2 linked regions of the Gemmatirosa kalamazoonensis genome follow. The protein of the gene in region 1 interacts with the protein of each later gene in a pairwise test. Links are inferred from orthologs where the notes say so. Each region holds a gene or a part of one and is shown on either strand. Other genes may lie near its edges.

Region 1 (7,423 bases):
AGGCCGAGGTGATCGGCGTCATGCAGACGCAGGCGACGTCGATGGGGCGGCTCGTGCAGCACCTGCTCGACGTGAGCCGCTTCGAGGCGGGCGCCGGGCGGCTCGAGCCGCGGCCGACGAACCTGCGCGGCTTCCTGTCGCAGCTCGAGGCGACGTACAACGTGCTGGCCATGCAGCGCGAGGTCACGTTCACCGTCACGGCGTCGGACACGCTGCCGGAGGTCGTGACGTGGGATCAGGACCGCATCAGCGAGGTCCTCGGCAACCTGCTGTCGAACGCGTTCAAGTTCACGCAGGCCGGCGGTCGCGTGGAGCTCGCGGCGACGACGGTGCCCGACAAGGTGTACATCGAGGTGCGCGACACCGGCGTGGGCATCGCGCGCACGCAGCTGCCGCACATCTTCGACAAGTTCTACCAGGCCGACAACCAGGACCGGGCGGGCGCCAAGGGCAGCGGCCTGGGTCTCGCCATCGCGAAGGAGATCGTCGAGGCGCATGGCGGCAGCATCGCCGCGCAGAGCACCGTCGGCCGCGGCACGAAGTTCTCCATCCTCCTCCCGGTCGTCGCGATCTCGCACGTCGACGGTCCCGTGCACGCCGCGGAGGTCGCGCCGGAGGACGCCGTGCAGGCCGATGGGCAGCAGGCCACCGCGTCGCACGAGAGCCGCGACTCCGAAGCGGCGGACGATGCCGCCGAGGTGACGGCGTGACCCGGACGGCTCGGCGCCTAACGATGTTCGCCCTCTCGGCCGTCGCGCTGCTCGCCCCCGAGGCGTGCTCGCTGCACCGTCGGCCGCCGGCGCCGCTCGATCCGGCGGCCGATGCCGCCGCGCAGTGGCCCGAGGCGCGCCGCATCGCGCAGAACTTCGCGCTCGCGCGCGCCTTCGCGGACGCCGACAGCACGCTGCGCGCGTTCGCCGCGCGCTTTCCGGGCACGCCGTCGGCTGCCGAGACGGTGTACTGGCGCGCGCTCGTCCGCCTCGACCCGACGAGCGACGAGCAGCCGAGCGCCGAGGTGCTCCGCGACGTGCGGACGTGGCTCGACGCGTACATCGCCGGCGGGCCGCTGCAGGAGCACTACGTCGACGCGGTGGTGCTGCGCCGCATCGCGACGCGCTTCGACTCGCTCCGCATGGCCGCCGACACGCGCCCCGTGCCGGTTGCGGCCGCGCCCGCGATCGTCAACGGCAATCTGGTGGCGCGCGACAGCCTGAAGGTGCGCGACGACGAGATCCAGCGGCTGCGCCAGGAGCTGGACCAGGCGAAGGCGGAGCTCGAGCGCATCCGCCGCCGCCTGGCGCCGCCGCGTCCGTGACACCCGCGTCGAGGTCGCGCTGAGCGCGCCGCGCGCCGTCGTTCTCGTCAACCCGGCCGCGCGGCACGCCGAGCGGGCCGAGGATCCCGCGCTGCTCGACGCGCTCCGGCGCCGGTGGCACGTCGACGTCGTGCGACCGACGAGCGCCGCCGAGACGACGCGGCTCGCCGCGGCGGCCGCCGCGGAGGGACTCGACGCGGTGATCGCCGCCGGCGGCGACGGCACCGCGGCCGCCGTCGCGCGCGGCCTCGCCGGCACCGCCACGGCGTTAGGCATCCTGCCGCTCGGCACCGCGAACGACCTCGCGCGGGTGCTCGGCCTCCGTCGTGCGCCGGCCCGCGCGGCGGCGCGGCTCGCGGACGCCCGCACGCGGTCGATGGATCTCGTCGCGATGAACGGCACGACGTTCTGCACCGTCGGCGGTCTCGGGATCGTGAGCGACAGCGCGCTCGCCGCGGCGCGGCTCAAGTCGGGCACGGGCCGGCTCGCGCGCGTCGCGCGCGCGCTCGGCGGCGGGATCTATCGCGCCACCGCGCTCGGCGAGCTGGCGACGCGGCGTCCGCTCCGCACGCGCGTCGAGATCGAGGTCACGAGTCCCGACGGCAGCGTGGGCCGGCTCGCGGTCGACTCACCGGGGCTGTTCGTCGCGAACCAGCGCATGTGCGGCGGCGGCCTGTCGCTGCCGCGCGTCGGCCCCGACGACGACGGCGTGTTCGAGCTGCTCGTCATCCAGCGCGTGTCGCGGGCGCGGCTCGTCGACGCGTTCACGCGGCTCACGCTGAAGCTGCCGATCCCCGATGCGGTGCTGCGCGTGATCCCCGGCGTCGCCGCGCGCATCCACTGCGAGCGCGAGGAGACGTTCCTCGGCGACGGCGACGCGTTAGGCACCGGGTGCAGCTTCGCGCTTCGCGCGCTCCCCCGCACGCTCCGCGTGCTCGCCTGACCCCGACAGATCCTTGTAGAAGATCGTCGTGGCGCACGGCGTGCCGTCGGGCATCAGCGCATAGTTCGGCACCACGCCCACGCGCGTCCAGCCGAATCGCGCGTACAGCCGCTCGGCGTCGCCGCCCGTGACGGTGTCGAGCACGAGCAGCGTCCTGCCGGCGTCGAGCGCCACCGCCTCCGCTGCGTGCATCAGCAGTGCGCCGAGGCCGCGCCGTCGCGCCGAGCGCCGCACGAGCATCTTCGCGATGTCGGCGCGGTGCGGCTGGTTCTCCGGCCACGCGTACACCACCTGCACCGTGCCGAGCAGCTCTCCGGTCACGCGATCCTCCGCGACGATCAGGGCCCGGTCGTCGGCGGCGACGCCGTCGGCCACGGCGCGCCAGAACCGCTCCGCACGATGGCGATCGAGCGGCGCCATGAAGCTCACTCCCGCGCCTCCCTCCACGCAGTCGATCAGCACGTCGCCGAGGGCGCCGACCAGTGCTCGCGCCTCGTCCGCTTCCACACACCGCACGACCGGCGCGTCCGCGTCCCGCTCGCTCATGTGTGCCGTCTCCTGGCGTCAGCCCACGCGGAACAGCTCCAGCGACCGGGCATAGCGGCTGCCTAACGCTTTCCGGAGGCCCGCGTGCTCCGGCGCCGTCAGCTCCGGATCCGCGCCGAGCATCTCGTCGGCGACGGCGCGGGCGATCTCGTTCAGCTCCTCGTCGCGCAGCGGGTCGGCGACGCGGAACGTCGGCTGCCCGCTCTGCCGCTCCCCGAACAGGTCGCCCATGCCGCGCAGCCGCAGGTCGGCGCGCGCGATCTCGAAGCCGTCCTCGGTGTCGACTAAGATGTGCAGCCGCTCCGCCGCCTCCTGCCCCACGTCGCCGAGCAGGATGCAGTACGACGCCTCGCCGCCGCGGCCCACGCGGCCCCGGAGCTGGTGCAGCTGCGAGAGCCCGAACCGCTCCGGGTGCTCGATCAGCATCACCGTCGCGTTGGGCACGTCGATGCCGACCTCGATCACCGTCGTCGCGACGAGCACGTCGAGCGCGCCGTCGCGGAACGCGCGCATCACGGCGTCCTTCTCGTCGCCCGGCATGCGGCCGTGCAGCAGTCCCACGCGGCGCCCCTTGAACGCACCCTCGGAGAGCTCCTCGTACGCCACCGTCGCGGCCTTCAGGTCGGTCTTCTCCGACTCCTCGATGAGCGGGTACACGACGTACGCCTGGCGGCCCTTGTCGAGCTCCCGCTCCACGAACTGCAGCACGCGCTCGCGGCTGCTCTCGGGGCGCAGCGCGCTCGTCACCGGCTGCCGACCCGGCGGCTTCTCGTCGAGGATGCTCACGTCGAGGTCCCCGTACAGCGTGAGCGCGAGCGAGCGCGGGATCGGCGTCGCGCTCATGAGCAGCACGTCGGGGCTCTCCCCCTTCGCGCCCAACGCCTTGCGCTGCTCCACGCCGAACCGGTGCTGCTCGTCCACGATCGCCACGCCGAGCCGCGAGAACGCGGTGGCTTCCTGCACCAGCGCGTGCGTGCCGACGACGAGCAGCGGCGCCGGCTGCGCGAGCAGCGTCGCCGCCTCGCGACGCGCCTTCGCGCCGAGGCGTCCGGTCACGAGCACGGGCACGATGCCCAACGGCGCGAGCAGCTTCGTGAACGTGCGCAGGTGCTGCTCGGCGAGCAGCTCGGTCGGCGCCATCACCGCGGCCTGCCAGCCGTTCTCCATCGCGAGCAGCGCGGCGAACAGCGCGACGACCGTCTTGCCGCTGCCGACGTCGCCCTGCAGCAGCCGGTGCATGCGGCGCGGGCTCGTCATGTCGAACACGATCTCGCGCAGCGCGCGCGTCTGCGCACCGGTGAGCTCGAACGGCAGCGCCGCCTTCAGCTTCGTGGTGAGGTCGCGCCGGTTCTGGAACGCGATGCCGTGGCGCGACTCGCGCGCGAGCGCGTTCGCGCGTCGGTGAAGGATCTGCACCGACAGCAGCTCCTCGAACGCGAGCCGCGCCCGCCCCGCCATCGCCTCGGCGATCGACGTCGGCCGGTGCACCATGCGCAGCGCGTCGGGCAGCGGCGGCACGGCGGCGCGCGCGATCGTGGGCGCGGGCAGGTACTCCGTGACCTGCGGCAGCAGCGCGTCGAGGTGCGCGTCGACGAGCCCGCGGATCTGCTTGAACGACAGCCCCTCCGTCGCCGGATACACCGCGAGCACGCGCCCGCCGGCGGTCCCCTCCTCCTCCGCGCCGAGGTTCACGAACTCGCGCGGCTGGAGCTGCCGCCCGTGGAAGAAGCGCACGGTGCCGGAGAGCAGCAGCAGGTCGCCTTTCTCGATCGTGCGGTCGAGGAACGGCTGCCCGGGCCACGACACCTCGATCATGCCGCTCGCGTCACGCACGACGGCCTGGAACACGCGCAGCCCCTTCCGCGTCGGCAGCACGCCCTTCGAGATGACGCGCCCGATGACCGTGCCGTCCATCCCCGGCTCGAGCTCCGCGATGCGCTTCACGGTGCTCGCGTCTTCGTAGCGGTGCGGCACGTGATACAGCAGGTCGCCCGCCGTCTGCACGCCGAGTCGCGCGAGCGCGAGCGCGCGCGCCGGACCGACGCCCTTGAGGTACGTGACGGGCGTGTCGAGCGTGACGCGGGGAGCGGACGGCGCGCGGCGCGGGGCCGACATGACTAACGCGGGGGATTGGACGAACGCCGAGGCACGAGTAACAGGACGCCGGTGCTTGCCGTGTGGACAGGACGAACAGGACGGACAGGATGAACACCAACAAGAAAAGCAGTGCTGCTGTCGTTGGTTCTCATCCTGTCCGTCCTGTTCATCCTGTCAAAGACGAACAGCAACGGTCATGTCGTGTGTCCGCTGTTCATCCTGTCGAACGTCGGCCCGACGCGTCACGCCGCCGTCACGCCTCCACCAGCTCCTCCGCGAACTGCGCCGGGTCGAACGCGTGCAGGTCGCCCGCCTTCTCCCCCGTGCCGAGGAACTTCACCGGCACGTCGAGCTCCTCGTGCACGGCGACCACGATGCCGCCCTTCGCGGTGCCGTCGATCTTCGTCACGACGAGCCCCGTCACGGGCACCGCCTCGGTGAACGTGCGCGCCTGCACGACGGCGTTCTGCCCGATGGTGCCGTCGAGCACGAGCAGCGTCTCGTGCGGCGCGTCGGGGATCCGCTTCGCGATCACGCGCGCGACCTTCTTCAGCTCCTCCATGAGCCCCGCGCTCGTGTGCAGACGGCCGGCGGTGTCGATGATGACGACGTCCACGCCGCGCGCGATGCCCGCGTCGATCGTGTCGAATGCGACGGCCGCCGAGTCGGCGCCCGCCTTCGCGCCCACGAACTCCGCGCCCACGCGTTCGGCCCACACGCGCAGCTGGTCGATCGCGCCGGCGCGGAACGTGTCGCCGGCGCCGAGCAGGACGGTCTTTCCCTGCTTGCGCAGCCGCGCCGCGAGCTTGCCGATGAACGTCGTCTTCCCTGCCCCGTTCACGCCGATCACGAGGATCACCGTCGGCTTTGACGCCGAGAGCTTCAGCGACGGGTCGCTGTTCCCCTCGCGCAGCTCCGCTTCCACGAGGCGTCGCAGCGCGTCCTGGAACTCCGGCTCGGTGCGAATGAGGCCGCGCTGCGCATAGCCGCCGATCTGGTCGACGAGCTTCAGCGTCGTCGCGACGCCGAAGTCGGACGCCAGGAGCACCTCCTCGAGCTGCTCCAGCGAGCCGTCCTTCACGCCGCCGCGGAGGATCACCCCCACGTCGGCGTTCGCGACGTCCTTGATGCGTTGCCAGAGCGACTTCTTGGGCGCGTCGCCTTCCTTTCTGAACAGCAGAGCCATCGACCGAGCCGGTTAGCGTGGAGCGGGGAGCGTGGAGCGTGGAGAAATCTACTCTACCCTCCACGCTCCCCGCTCCACGCTATCGCAGGCCCCACCGGCGCCGCAGCAACCACTCCGCGCAGAGCAGCGCCAGCGCCAGCGCGTAGAGCAGCCCGAAGTCGCGTAGCCGCGGCGTGAGGTCGGCCGCGCGCCCGCTGCCCACGGGGCCCGACGCGACCGTGGCGCGCCGCGGCAGCAGCTCGCGCGCGACGTTCACCACGAGCAGCGCGCCACCGCCCGGCACCGTGACGTCGTACGTGCCCGGGGCGAGGGGCGCGCTCGTCACCGGCTCGCCGCGCGTGCCGAAGTGCAGCCGCACCGTGTCGGCGCTCGCCGCGCCGCGCCGCCTGAGCACCGCCGTGACGAGCGAGTCGGCACCGCCGCGCCGCCACCGGATCGGCTCTCCCGCGCGCACGACCGCGTCGGCGACGACCGCGCCGCGCACGTCGCCGCGCCCCGCGGCGAGGAAGTCGAGGATGCCGCCCCACAGCCCCGTGAATGCGTCGGCCGCCGCGCCGCCGCGGAACTGCCAGCGCCAGAACCCCGTCGCGCCGACGACGATCACGCGCCGCGGCTGCTCGGCGCCGACGATCACGGCGCGCGGCGCGCCGCTGCGGGCGAGCCGCGCCCGCAGCACGTCGAACTCCGCGCCGGCGAGCGCGCCTCCGCCGAGATCCAACGGCGGCAGGCTGTCCCACGCGACGCCGGAGAGCGCGGCCGCGGCCGGCGATGCCGGCGCATCCGACGCGTACCATTCCGCGGCCGGCGCGGCGCCCGGCGCGGCCGGCGCCGTCGGAAAGAGCAACAGCGCGCCGCGCGTCGCCGCGCGCGGCGCGCCGAATACCGCGGTGTCGCCGTGCAGCACCAGCACGCCCGCGCTCAGCGCCACGCGCCGCACCTCCGCCTCGTCCACCGGCGCGAGCGTCCCCTCCACGCGCCACTGTCCCGGCGCGACGCGCAGATACGCGCGGGTCGGCAGCGACAGCGCGCCGCGCAGGACGGCGAGCATGCCGCGCGCGTCGAAGTCGGGCGCGGAGCTCACGAACACCGCCGCCGGCGCCGCGCTCACGTCGAGCGTCGTGGCGAGCGTGTCGTTGCGCGGCTCGCGATCACCCGCGGCCGCGATGACGGCGCGCAGCGGCACCGAGCCTGCGAGCCCGGCGAGCGGCAGACGCATCGACACCGTGCGCTCGCCGAACGCGGGCAGCGGTGCGACGCTCGTCTGCGCGCTCGAGCGTCCGGCGACGTCGACGCGCAGCGTGCCCGGCGCCGCACCGGCGGCGTCCGCGGCGAGCGA
Region 2 (3,680 bases), 670 kb from region 1 along the record:
GAGCACGACCAGCTCCACCGCCGCGACCGGCGGGATGGCGCCCAACACCGGCGCCGACGAGACGAGCGTGACGTCCGCGACTTCGAGGCCGGCGCTCGCTGCCACCTCAGCGACGTCCTCCGGGCGGTTCGCCCGGTAGAGCGTCGGGAAGACGTCCGACTCGTCGCGCCCGTCGAGGAACTTGGCGACCCGCCGCTTCAACCCGTCGGGCAGGAGACGAGCGGTGGCGACGAAGTACGACCGAGCGTTAGGCGTGTGGAACAGGAACGCCCCGCCGGGCCGCAGCACGCGACGCACCTCGGCGAACTGCGCGGCCGGGTCGTCGAGATGCTCGACGACCATGTTCGCGGTGACGAGGTCGAACGTGTCGTCGGCGAACGGAAGCTGGCGCGCGTCGGCCCGCGCCAGCTCGTGGATTGTGCGGTGCTTCAGGAGCGACTCCAAGTCGTAGTCCACGCCGACGACGAGCGGGACCCGCTTCAGCAGCATCCGCTCCGCCTCCGCACGCCACTCCGGAAGCAGTTGGTGTCCGCAGCCGAGGTCCAGCCACGCCGAGGCGCGGAGCGCTTGGCCCGTGAGGAACTCCTCGAAGTGCGTCTGGGAGTAGCGCAGGTCCGGCACCAGACGACGTTGCATGGCGGAGGTGATGCTCCACCCGCGGCTGCCGAGCGACATGTAAGCGGAGTGAGGGGTCCGCGCACATCATGTAGCTCGGTCGCGCGGGCCGGAAGTACCGGACGGCGCAGGGCGAGCCTCCACGAGGACCCGCCCTGCGCCGTCCGTGACCTGCCGCACAGGCGCGGCTTACCGGCGGATCGAGTCCTTCCGGGTACGCGGCGCCTTGTCGGCGAGCGTGCTCTGGTACTGCCGCTCGGCCGGCCCGATGTAGATCTGCCGCGGGCGCGCGATCTTCTGCTCCTTGTCGAGCAGCATCTCCTCCCACTGGGCGAGCCAGCCCGCGGTCCGCGCCACGGCGAACAGCACCGTGAAGAAGTCCGTCGGGAACGCCATGGAGCGGTAGATCAGCCCCGTGTAGAAATCGACGTTCGGGTACAGCTTGCGCGACACGAAGTAGTCGTCGCTCAGCGCGGCTTCCTCGAGCTTCAGCGCGATCTCGAGGTCCTTGTCCATGCCGACCTGCTGGAACACCTCGTCGGCGAGCTTCTTCACGATGCGCGCGCGCGGATCGTAGCTCTTGTAGACGCGGTGCCCGAAGCCCATCAGGCGCCCGCCCTTCCCGCTCTTCACCTCGTCGATGAACGCGGGGACGTTCTTCGGGTGCTCGATCTCCTCGATCATGCGGAGCACCTGCTCGTTCGCGCCGCCGTGCAGCGGCCCGTAGAGCGCCGCGATCCCCGCCGCGACCGCCGAGAACGGATCGACGTGCGACGAGCCCACCGCGCGCACCGCGCTCGTCGAGCAGTTCTGCTCGTGGTCCGCATGCAGGATGAACAGCACGTCGAGCGCCTTCGTGAACACCGGGTTCGCCTCGTACTTCGGCTCCGACATGCGCGCGACCATCGAGAGGAAGTTCTCGACGTAATTCAGGTCGTTGTCGGGGTAGACGAACGGCAGCCCCTTCACGTGGCGGTAGATCATCGCGGCGAGCGTCGGCATCTTCGCCAGCAGGCGGATGATCGAGATGCTGCGCTCCGCGGGATCGAAGATGTTCTTCGCCTTCGGGTAGAACGACGACATCGCCGCGACCGCGCTGCACAGCATCGACATCGGGTGCGCGTCGTAGCGGAACCCTTCGAGGAACCGCTTGATGTTCTCGTGCACGTACGTGTGGTACGTGATGTCGTGCACCCACTGCTCGTACTCGCCCTGCGACGGCAGCTCGCCGTTGCGCAGCAGGTACGCGACCTCGAGGAACGTCGCGCCCTCGGCGAGCTGCTCGATCGGATAGCCGCGATAGCGCAGGATCCCGTTGTCGCCGTCGATGTACGTGATGGCGCTCTTGCACGACGCCGTGTTCATGAACGCGGGGTCGTAGCTCAGCAGACCGAAGTCGCCGGGGTTCACCTTCATCTGCCGGAGGTCGGCGCCGCGCACCGCCGTGTCGCCCTCGGTGCCCGGCTCGAGGATCTGGATGTCGTAGCTCTTGCCGGTCCGTCCATCGCGGACCTCGAGCGCGTTGCGACCGCCCTGCGTGGCGTCGTTCGACGGCGTGGTCGCGGTCTCTGTCTGGCTCATCGTCTCTCCCGTTATGATGTGCCCGCGGAAATCTAAGGGGCGTCCAATCCTCAGCGCAGGCCGCCGAGCTTGCGCACGAGCTTCCACTCCGCCGCCGTCACCGGCGTGATGCTCAGTCGGTTGCCGCGCCGCAGCGCCTGCATCTCGGCGAGCCCCGGCTCGGCCCGCAGCGCGTCGAGCGTCACGAACTGCGGCAGCTTCTCCACCGCGCGCACGTCGACCATCAGCCACGTCGGCGCGTCGGGGCGGCTCTTCGCGTCGTAGTGCGGGTCGCGCGGGTCGAACGCGGTCGGATCGGGGTACGCCGCCCGCGCGACCTCCGCGATGCCCGCCACACCCGTGGGGGTGCCGCTGGAATGGTAGAACAGCACGCCGTCGCCGACGTGCATGTCGTCGCGCATGAAGTTGCGCGCCTGGTAGTTGCGCACGCCGTCCCATCCCGTCGTGCGGTCCGGCGCGTTCCACAGGTCGTCGAACCCGAACGACTCGGGCTCGGACTTCATCAGCCAGTAGCGGCGGTCGGTGGGCGCGGGCATGCTAGGGATGGGTCGCGATGGTCGTCGCGGGCAGGGTCGGCGCATCGTGCCCGTCTCGCGCGGGGCGCAGCGAGCGGATGACGCGGGCGGGATTGCCCGCGGCGAGCGAGTACGGCGGCACGTCCCGCGTGACGATCGCGCCCATCCCGATCACGCTCCCCTCGCCGACCGTCACGCCTGGAAATATCCTGGCGCCGGTGCCGATCCAGACCTTGTCCCCGATGCATACGGCGCGGATGTCCTCGGGATCCGGCGCCATCCCCGCCGTGCGCCGCTCGGCGTCCAGCGGGTGGCCGGGCGAGTCGAAGATCGTCACGCCGTTCGCGATGTGCACGTGTCGCCCGACGGTGATCCGCCGCGCCGCGATGAACGTGCAGAGGTGACTGACGTACGTGTCGTCGCCGAGCTCGATGCGCGGCCGCTCGGGAAGGATCGACGCGAAGATGAAGCTGACCTTGCCCTCGACGTGCACGCGGTCGCCGACCACGATGTCGCCCGCGCCCATGATCCAGTGGAGGAACGTGCCCGTGCGGACGCCGTCGCCGTAGCGCGCGCACTGCGCCTTGAAGAACGGCTCGCACACGAACACGCGCACCAGCCAGTAGTACACGGCGCGCAGCGCGATGAACCCCTTCACCAGCGGCACCACGACGGGCCGAGGCACGGGCAGCGTGAAGTTTCGCGCACCGTACACGGCCCCGCGCAGCAGCCGCGCGGCCCAGTGGTTCGAGTGTTTGACGGTGGCGCGAAGGCTCGGCATGACGCGGAATGGCGGGATTCGGGGCGGGACTCCCCGTCGGCGGCGAAAGATGCCCGTATGGCTGGGGTGCGTCCACTCCGGCCGATCGGCCGTCGACCGATGCGCGCACGCGACTTGCCCGAGGCCGAGGCATGGCTTCCGACGTGCATTCCCCGCACTCGCACGAGTCGCCACCGCACGGCAGCGAT

The links. Proteins that work in one complex are often made in the same cells at the same time.
Region 2: the proteins of J421_RS15490 (region 1) and J421_RS12505 interact in binary tests that used the Escherichia coli proteins (3 or more experiments, as listed by UniProt). The link is inferred for Gemmatirosa kalamazoonensis from one-to-one orthologs.

What each region holds. Positions count from the first base shown.
Region 1 is NZ_CP007128.1:3,586,753-3,594,175, reverse strand. What follows is about bases 461-3,296. They hold J421_RS15490 (diacylglycerol/lipid kinase family protein), read left to right. Parts: upstream 461-1,334; coding sequence 1,335-2,258; downstream 2,259-3,296. Other genes in these bases: recG (ATP-dependent DNA helicase RecG), read right to left, coding at 2,823-3,296; J421_RS15495 (hypothetical protein), read left to right, coding at 707-1,315; J421_RS15500 (sensor histidine kinase), read left to right, coding at 461-710. In the rest of the region: more of J421_RS15500, read left to right, coding at 1-460; more of recG, read right to left, coding at 3,297-4,919; signal recognition particle-docking protein FtsY, read right to left, coding at 5,155-6,087; J421_RS15470 (hypothetical protein), read right to left, coding at 6,167-7,423. UniProt on the Escherichia coli protein: In vitro phosphorylates phosphatidylglycerol but not diacylglycerol; the in vivo substrate is unknown.
Region 2 is NZ_CP007128.1:2,916,047-2,919,726, reverse strand. Bases 1-2,835 are described here. They hold J421_RS12505 (citrate synthase), read right to left. Parts: upstream 2,197-2,835; coding sequence 805-2,196; downstream 1-804. Other genes in these bases: J421_RS12495 (acyltransferase), read right to left, coding at 2,734-2,835; J421_RS12500 (EVE domain-containing protein), read right to left, coding at 2,247-2,732; J421_RS12510 (class I SAM-dependent methyltransferase), read right to left, coding at 1-636. Also shown: more of J421_RS12495, read right to left, coding at 2,836-3,492; J421_RS12490 (NYN domain-containing protein), read left to right, coding at 3,624-3,680.